Regions from separate parts of the Chryseobacterium sp. G0162 genome, predicted to be linked through region 2. Evidence: riboswitches for the same ligand, from Rfam matches in the RefSeq annotation. Region 2 holds a riboswitch; the other holds the start of a gene.
The links. Region 2 has a riboswitch for thiamine pyrophosphate ahead of thiM (hydroxyethylthiazole kinase). Riboswitches for the same ligand answer to the same signal wherever they lie in the genome.

Region 1 (3,947 bases), 1.4 Mb from region 2:
AAAAAATAACAAGGCGATTGTTTTTCCAAAAGCTACTGAAGGAGCTAAGGAAGCAATCCTGACCTATAATGTTATCAAGACTTTAGATAATTATCTTCTTCTTGAAATAGATCTTGAAACAGGAAGACATCACCAGATCAGAGCTCAGTTATCTAAAACAGGGGTTCCGATCAAAGGAGATTTAAAATATGGATCTCCACGTTCGAATCCGGATGGAGGAATTAATCTTCATGCAAGGAAACTGGAATTTATTCATCCTGTTACTAAAGAAAACATAGAAATCATAGCTCCTGTTCCGCAGAATGATGCGGTTTGGAGAGCTTGCGAAGAATAACCATATCATAAACTATAACATGAAATTCAAATCACTTTTATTAGCCACATTGCTGGTTATGGCATCTTGTTCAGACAATGATGAAATGCCTATTGATAATTCACAACAGACGGTTACTGAAAATACAAGCAAAATCTCGTGGAATTATCCTGTTTTATCACCTGTATTTAATGAATTGGAACAAAATTATATTTTCGAATATGATTCTCAGGGAAGAGTTAGTAAAAAAGTAGGAGGAAAGTTGGAACTTTCTGGAAGTACGGGGTTTTCTTACGCTTATTCAAAATCAGTGTATACAATGATAACGTATACAGGAAATACAGCAATTATGAAAAACTATAGCTCTGACCCTAGTTTCAATGTTCAATTGAAGGAAAGAAGGTTTGAATTTGATAATCAAGGTAGAGTTATTAAATTAGTTATTCCAGAGGTTAATAATTCATATATGGATAAGTATTTGACCTATACTTATGACGCTTCAGGAAAGTTAATGGAGATTTTAACTCAATATCCTAACGTTCCATACGATCCAACTGACCCACAAGATTATATTTTGACGTATGTAGAAAAGTTTATTTATAATAATTCAGGAAATTTAGAAAAGGCAACTAAAACTGAAAAGCATAATAATGTTGATGCATACATTACGAACGAAATTACATTTGATAATTTTGATTCTGCACAAAATCCATTTAAGAATTTGGGAATTTTTGAAGATTATTTCTACTTTTCATTATCAAAAAATAATCCTCAGAGAAGAATTTCAAAAGAATATCAACCTTATAGCTCCGAATTTTTTCTGAATCAATCAAATTGGACTAATCAATATAATACCAATGGCAGCTTAAAGCTTTTCTATTAATGCATTTTGAATAAATATTAATAAGATCCATCTCCAAAGTTGAGATGGATTTTTTGTTTCCGGAAAATTTGATTTTGCCCATTCTGAAAAAATAGCTAACTTCGTCCCACACTTTAGGGGTGTCTGTTTTTACAGACTGAGACTTTACCCTTTGAACCTGATCTGGATTATACCAGCGTAGGGAAAAGTAGATGACTTTTGCTGTACATTCTATTGTACAATAATAGCCATTCCTAAAGTATATTTAAATCATTAGGAATGGAACTTATAATCAACCACACCCGAAAAACATTTGATGTACTTCCTGAGAACCTGGAAGCATTATTGGCTATGGAATTACCTGGAAAAAAGAAAGGTATTGCCGTAGCACTCAACAATCGTATTGTTCCGCTGTCAGCCTGGGCGGAAACTCCTCTTAACAATCAAGATTCAATTTTAATCATTACTGCCACTCAGGGCGGATAATTCTCATACTTAATACCCATATTTATGGCTCATTCAATTACATGTTCGCCATTTCCGAACTCAAAGAAAATTTATGTTGAAGGAAAAATTCATCCTATCAATGTAGCAATGCGTGAAATACAACTTAGCCCTACTAAGCTGACTAATGGAAATTTTGAAGAAAATGCTCCGGTAACAATCTATGATACATCAGGACCTTATACCGATGAAAATGCAATCATTGATATTCAGAAAGGACTTCCAAGAATAAGAGAACAATGGATTCTGGACAGAGAAGATGTTACGATTCTGGAAGGAATTACATCTGAATATGGGAAAGCCCGACTGGCAGATCCAAAGCTTGATGAATTGCGTTTTTCTTACGATCATAAACCTAAAGTTGCTCAGGATGGTAAGGAACTGACTCAACTTTATTATGCAAAACAGGGAATCATTACTCCTGAAATGGAATATATTGCGATCAGAGAAAACCAAAGAATAGAACAGCTTGCGACGGTTCCAAAAGAAATGGCTTGTCAACATATCGGAAACAGCTTTGGAGCGAATACTCCCAAAAGCAAAATTACTCCAGAGTTTGTAAGGGATGAAATTGCTGCAGGAAGAGCTATTATCCCGAATAATATCAATCATCCGGAAAGTGAACCGATGATTATAGGACGAAATTTTCTGGTAAAAATCAATGCAAATATCGGAAACAGTGCGGTTTCATCAAGTATTGATGAAGAAGTGGAAAAAGCAGTGTGGGCTTGCCGATGGGGTGCAGATACCATTATGGATCTTTCTACAGGAAAGAATATTCATGAAACCAGAGAATGGATTATCAGAAATAGTCCGGTTCCAATTGGTACTGTTCCGATTTATCAGGCGCTTGAAAAGGTAAAAGGAGTACCTGAAGATTTAACCTGGGAAGTTTTTAAAGATACCTTGATAGAACAGGCAGAACAGGGTGTTTCTTATTTTACCATCCATGCCGGAGTTTTATTAAGATATATTCACCTGACAGCAAACAGAGTAACGGGAATCGTTTCCAGAGGGGGTTCTATTATGGCAAAATGGTGCTTGTATCATCATAAGGAAAACTTTTTATACACTCATTTTGAGGAGATTTGCGAGATCATGAAGAAGTATGATGTGGCTTTTTCATTAGGAGACGGTTTACGTCCTGGATCTATTGCTGATGCCAATGATGCGGCTCAGTTTGCAGAGCTGGAGACATTAGGAGAACTAACAAAAATTGCCTGGAAGCACAACGTACAGGTGATGATTGAAGGCCCTGGACACGTTCCGATGCACATGATCAAAGAAAACATGGAGAAACAATTGGAAGTATGTGATGAAGCACCTTTCTATACTTTAGGTCCCCTAACTACAGATATTGCACCAGGCTATGATCATATCACTTCAGGAATTGGAGCAGCAATGATCGGATGGTTTGGATGTGCAATGCTTTGCTATGTAACCCCGAAAGAACATTTAGGTCTTCCGAATAAAGACGATGTAAAAGTAGGGGTAATTACTTACAAATTAGCAGCCCATGCTGCGGATTTGGCAAAAGGACATCCGGGATCGCAATACAGAGACAACGCATTAAGTAAAGCGAGATTCGAATTCAGATGGGAAGATCAGTTCAATCTTTCGTTAGATCCGGATACCGCCAGAGCTTATCATGACGAAACACTTCCTGCTGATGGAGCTAAAATTGCCCATTTCTGTTCGATGTGCGGGCCAAAATTCTGCTCTATGAAAATCACACAGGAAATTCGTGAGTCTGCAGAGAAAGGAATGTTTGACAAGTCACAAGAGTTTATTGAAAAAGGAAAGGAAATTTATATATGATTCTCGTCATCACTCCTGAAACCATAGTTCCGAATGAATCAGGGATTATCAATCAAATGTTTCATGATGGGCTTGATTTGCTTCATATCAGGAAACCTTGGACCAACCCACAAGAAATGACTGAATTTATTGATAGTATTGATCCTTCATTTTATGCTCAATTGGTACTGCATAATCATTATGAGCTTGGAAAAAACTATGGAATTTCAAGATTACACTTTAGAGAAGAAGACCGAAAAGTAAGAAGATACAAACCTTTTATGAATGGTAATACGATTTCAACTTCTGTTCATGAGATCACTACTTATAATGCTCTGGAAAAAGAATGGGAATATGCTTTCATAAGTCCATTCTTTCCAAGTATTTCCAAAAAAGGATATGGAATTGATTCAACAGTTATTGAAAGTTTAAAACAAAGAAATAATCCGGATGTAAAACTGATTGCTTTGG
Region 2 (3,947 bases):
ATGCGATGCACGAAGCCTCATGGTCATTATTTACGGTAATCATTACAATGCCTATTGCCATCATTATGGGGCTGATTATGCGTTATAAAAAAAATAGTGTTCTTTTTGCCAGTATTCTGGGAGGAATCCTATTAATTGCCGGAATTATCGGTGGGCATAGTCTTATGCAGAATCCTACCCTGAATAATTTATTTTCATGGGATATTAAAACCATTTCTATTGCTATACCTCTTTATGGTTTCCTGGCATCGGTATTACCTGTTTGGCTGCTTCTCGTTCCAAGAGATTACCTTTCAACTTATCTTAAAATCGGGACGATCATTATGCTAGCCATTGGCGTTATTGTCATCCACCCTACTGTACAGATGCCAGCTATTACAGCATTTGTAAATGGTGGTGGCCCTGTCATTGGAGGTCCTGTACTTCCCTTTATTTTTATTGTGATTGCCTGTGGAGCAATTTCAGGATTTCATGCCGTGATTGCTACAGGAACAACACCGAAAATGCTCAACAAAGAAAGAGAAATTCTTTTCGTGGGATATGGCGCCATGCTGGTAGAAGGCTTTGTCGCACTCATGGCTTTAATTGCGGCCTGCACCCTGATGCCAGGCGACTATTTCGCGATCAATACCCCGAAAGAGGCTTATGATTCATTCCTTGCAACGCACCCTTCATTACATGGAGTAGACATCGATTATTATTCTCAAAAAATAGGTATTGACCTTTATGGAAGAACGGGCGGTGCCGTATCTCTGGCGGTAGGAATGGCTCACATTTTTAACAAAATCCCTTATATGGATCAACTGACCGCCTACTGGTATAATTTTGCCATTATGTTTGAAGCTGTTTTTATTCTTACAGCTATTGATGCCGGCACCAGAGTAGGACGTTTCTTTTTACAGGAAATGTTAGGATCTGTTGTTCCAAAATTTAATGATAAAAACTGGGTTCCCGGAATTATCATCAGTAGTTTACTCTTTACTTTTGCCTGGGGATATTTGGTATATACCGGAAATGTAAGCAGTATCTGGCCATTATTTGGAATCAGTAATCAACTGTTGGCTGCTTGTGGCTTAATTGTCTGTACTACGATGCTCATCAGAATGAACAGGGGAAAATATGCACTATGTTCTGCCATTCCCGGTGTTTTTATGGCAATCATTACTTTCTGGGCAGGATACATTCAGGTGACCAGCATTTATATTCCCAAAGAACAATATCTACTGGCTGCTTTAGCTGTAACAGCAATGATACTGATGCTGATTGTTTTCATAGGGGCTTTCAGGAAATGGTACCAGCTTCTTCAGATCAATACAACAGAAATTGATTATTACGGAGAACCGGTAAAAGAGCTGGTAGAGAGATAATATGCTTTCTACAAAATCTGTTAAAGCCTTTTGCTTCCTCTGATAATTTTTATACATTTGTTTTGCTTTAGGGGTATTCTGAAAAGAATTGAGAGAGTCCCTTTGAACCTGATACGGCTTACACCGACGTAGGAAAAAGCAAAATGACGTGATTTCTTGATGTCTTTTGTTTCGGATTTTTTCCTAAAGCTATTTTTATTTTAATGATAACAATGGAAAAAAATCTTTGGCAAGAAGTTCAACTTGTACGACAAAAGTCTCCTCTTGTTCATAACATAACCAACTATGTAGTGATGAACAATACTGCCAATGCTCTTTTGGCTGCAGGAGCTTCTCCGATTATGGCACATGCCCACTCTGAAATCAAAGAAATGATCAATATAGCCCATTCGGTGGTTATTAATATTGGTACTCTTGATGAATACTGGGCAGAATCTATGCTTATAGCTGCTGAAACTGCTGATACACTCCATAAACCCTGGGTGTTGGATCCGGTTGGTGCAGGAGCTACCTCTTTTCGTGATCAGGTATTACATCAGCTGTTACAATTCCATCCTACAGTAATCAGGGGTAATGCTTCTGAGATTATCGCACTCGCCAAAACCAATACAACAGTCACCAAAGGGGTAGACAGTACAGCAGAAAGTAATGACGCTGTTGAAGCTGCACACATCCTGGTTAACCAATACAACACTATCGTATGTATTTCGGGTGAAACGGATATTATCCTGAGCCAAAATCAATCTATACAAATCAAAAACGGACATGCTCTCATGACCAAAGTAACGGGTCTGGGATGTTCTGCAACAGCATTAATCGGAGCATTTATAAGTGTTACGGAAGATACAATATCTGGAACTGCCGCTGCAATGTCATTATTGGGAATAGCAGGCGAAATGGCTGTTCGTGAAAGCAAAGGCCCAGGCAGTCTTCAAGTCAACTTGATTGATAAACTATACAACATTACAGAAGAAGAATTTAACGGTCATTTAAAAATTGAAAGATCATGAGTATAAATACTTTCCCTTACTCATTATACCTGGTAATTTCTGAAGCAGATTGTATGGGAAAAAACTTCCTGGAAGTTGCTGAACAGTCCATATTAGGAGGTGTGGATATTATACAGCTTCGTGAAAAAAATGACAACAATGAAATATTCCTTCAAAAAGCCACACAGCTTATTGAGATTACAGATAAATATGGTATTCCTCTTATCATCAACGATAATATCACTGTTACTGAAAAAGTAAATTCAGCTGGAATACACGTTGGCAGCAGCGATGCAACTCCTCGGGGTCTAAGGCAGAGACCTTTGATCGGGAATAAAATGATTGGTTATTCTATAGAACACCTGGCTCAGCTTGGCAACGAACAAACTGCAGTAGCCGACTATCTGGGAATAAGCCCTGTTTTTAAAACAAAAACCAAAACAGATACTATTATAGAATGGGGATTGGAAGGAATTACTCAAATCAGGCAGCTTACAGAAAAGCCTTTGGTTGCAATAGGCAATATTCATCTGAAAAATGCAAGAGCAGTAATCAATGCCGGAGCAGATTGTCTCGCAGTAGTTTCCGCAATATGCAGTGCTGCTGATCCTCAAAAAGCAGCTTATGAATTAAAAAATGAAATTGTAAAATGAAAAAATACAAATATCCTTCCGTATTAACTATTGCAGGTTTCGACGGAAGCGGCGGTGCTGGTATTCAGGCTGACATTAAAACAACTTCTGCTCTAGGTTGCTTTTCCACATCTGTATTAACGGCTTTGCCTGTACAAAATACACAGGGAGTACGAAAAATATATCCTATTCCCGTAGAGGCAGTTGCTGACCAGATCAAAGCCATTTTGGAAGACATTGTTCCCGATGCTATAAAAATTGGAATGGTTCATACGCCTCAACTGGTAGAAACTATTGTTTCCACATTAGCAGAATATCCTAAAATACCTATTGTCTTTGACCCTGTAATGGTTGCCACCAGCGGACATCGTTTAATTGAAGAAGAAACCATCACAGCACTCACTGAAATGCTTTTCCCCATTGCTGATGTTATCACTCCCAATATGGATGAAGCTGCAATTTTAGCAGATATGAAAGTAGAAACTTTAGAAGATTTATACACAGCCGGAAAGAAAATCAAAAAGCTGGGGTGTAAAACAATTCTTCTTAAAGGTGGTCATCAGGAAACCTCAACGATTACGTCACTGTTTTATGATGAACATGAGAATTTTCATTCTTTCGAAACAATAAAATTTGACACGAACAATACTCATGGTTCCGGTTGTACACTTTCTTCAGCAATAGCAGCATATATTGCTCAGGGAAAATCCTTATATAATGCTGTTTCACTGGGACAAGAATATATTTATCAAGCCATAAAAAACGGCATAGATGTGCAAACAGGGCTAGGAAATGGTCCTCTTAATCACTTTTTTAATCCACAAAAACTTATCAAAAATGAAATGGTCTGAACAAACCTGGAACGCTATAGAAAAACATTATCAGTCTATCCTTGATATGCCTTTTATCAAAGAACTTTCTGATGGTACCCTACCACAGAAAAAATTCCGTTTTTATAT

Region 1: another riboswitch for thiamine pyrophosphate. It lies ahead of thiS (sulfur carrier protein ThiS); the one in region 2 lies ahead of thiM (hydroxyethylthiazole kinase).

What each region holds. Positions count from the first base shown of each region.
Region 1 covers NZ_CP033922.1:2,770,238-2,774,184, forward strand. The annotation lists gene EG344_RS12690 (RluA family pseudouridine synthase) at 1-334, shown strand, start outside; gene EG344_RS12695 (hypothetical protein) at 354-1,196, shown strand; TPP riboswitch at 1,302-1,397, shown strand; gene thiS (sulfur carrier protein ThiS) at 1,455-1,661, shown strand; gene thiC (phosphomethylpyrimidine synthase ThiC) at 1,686-3,497, shown strand; gene EG344_RS12710 (thiamine phosphate synthase) at 3,494-3,947, shown strand, end outside.
Region 2 covers NZ_CP033922.1:1,408,095-1,412,041, forward strand. The annotation lists gene EG344_RS06515 (carbon starvation protein A) at 1-1,367, shown strand, start outside; TPP riboswitch at 1,427-1,519, shown strand; gene thiM (hydroxyethylthiazole kinase) at 1,580-2,377, shown strand; gene thiE (thiamine phosphate synthase) at 2,374-3,009, shown strand; gene thiD (bifunctional hydroxymethylpyrimidine kinase/phosphomethylpyrimidine kinase) at 3,006-3,839, shown strand; gene tenA (thiaminase II) at 3,826-3,947, shown strand, end outside.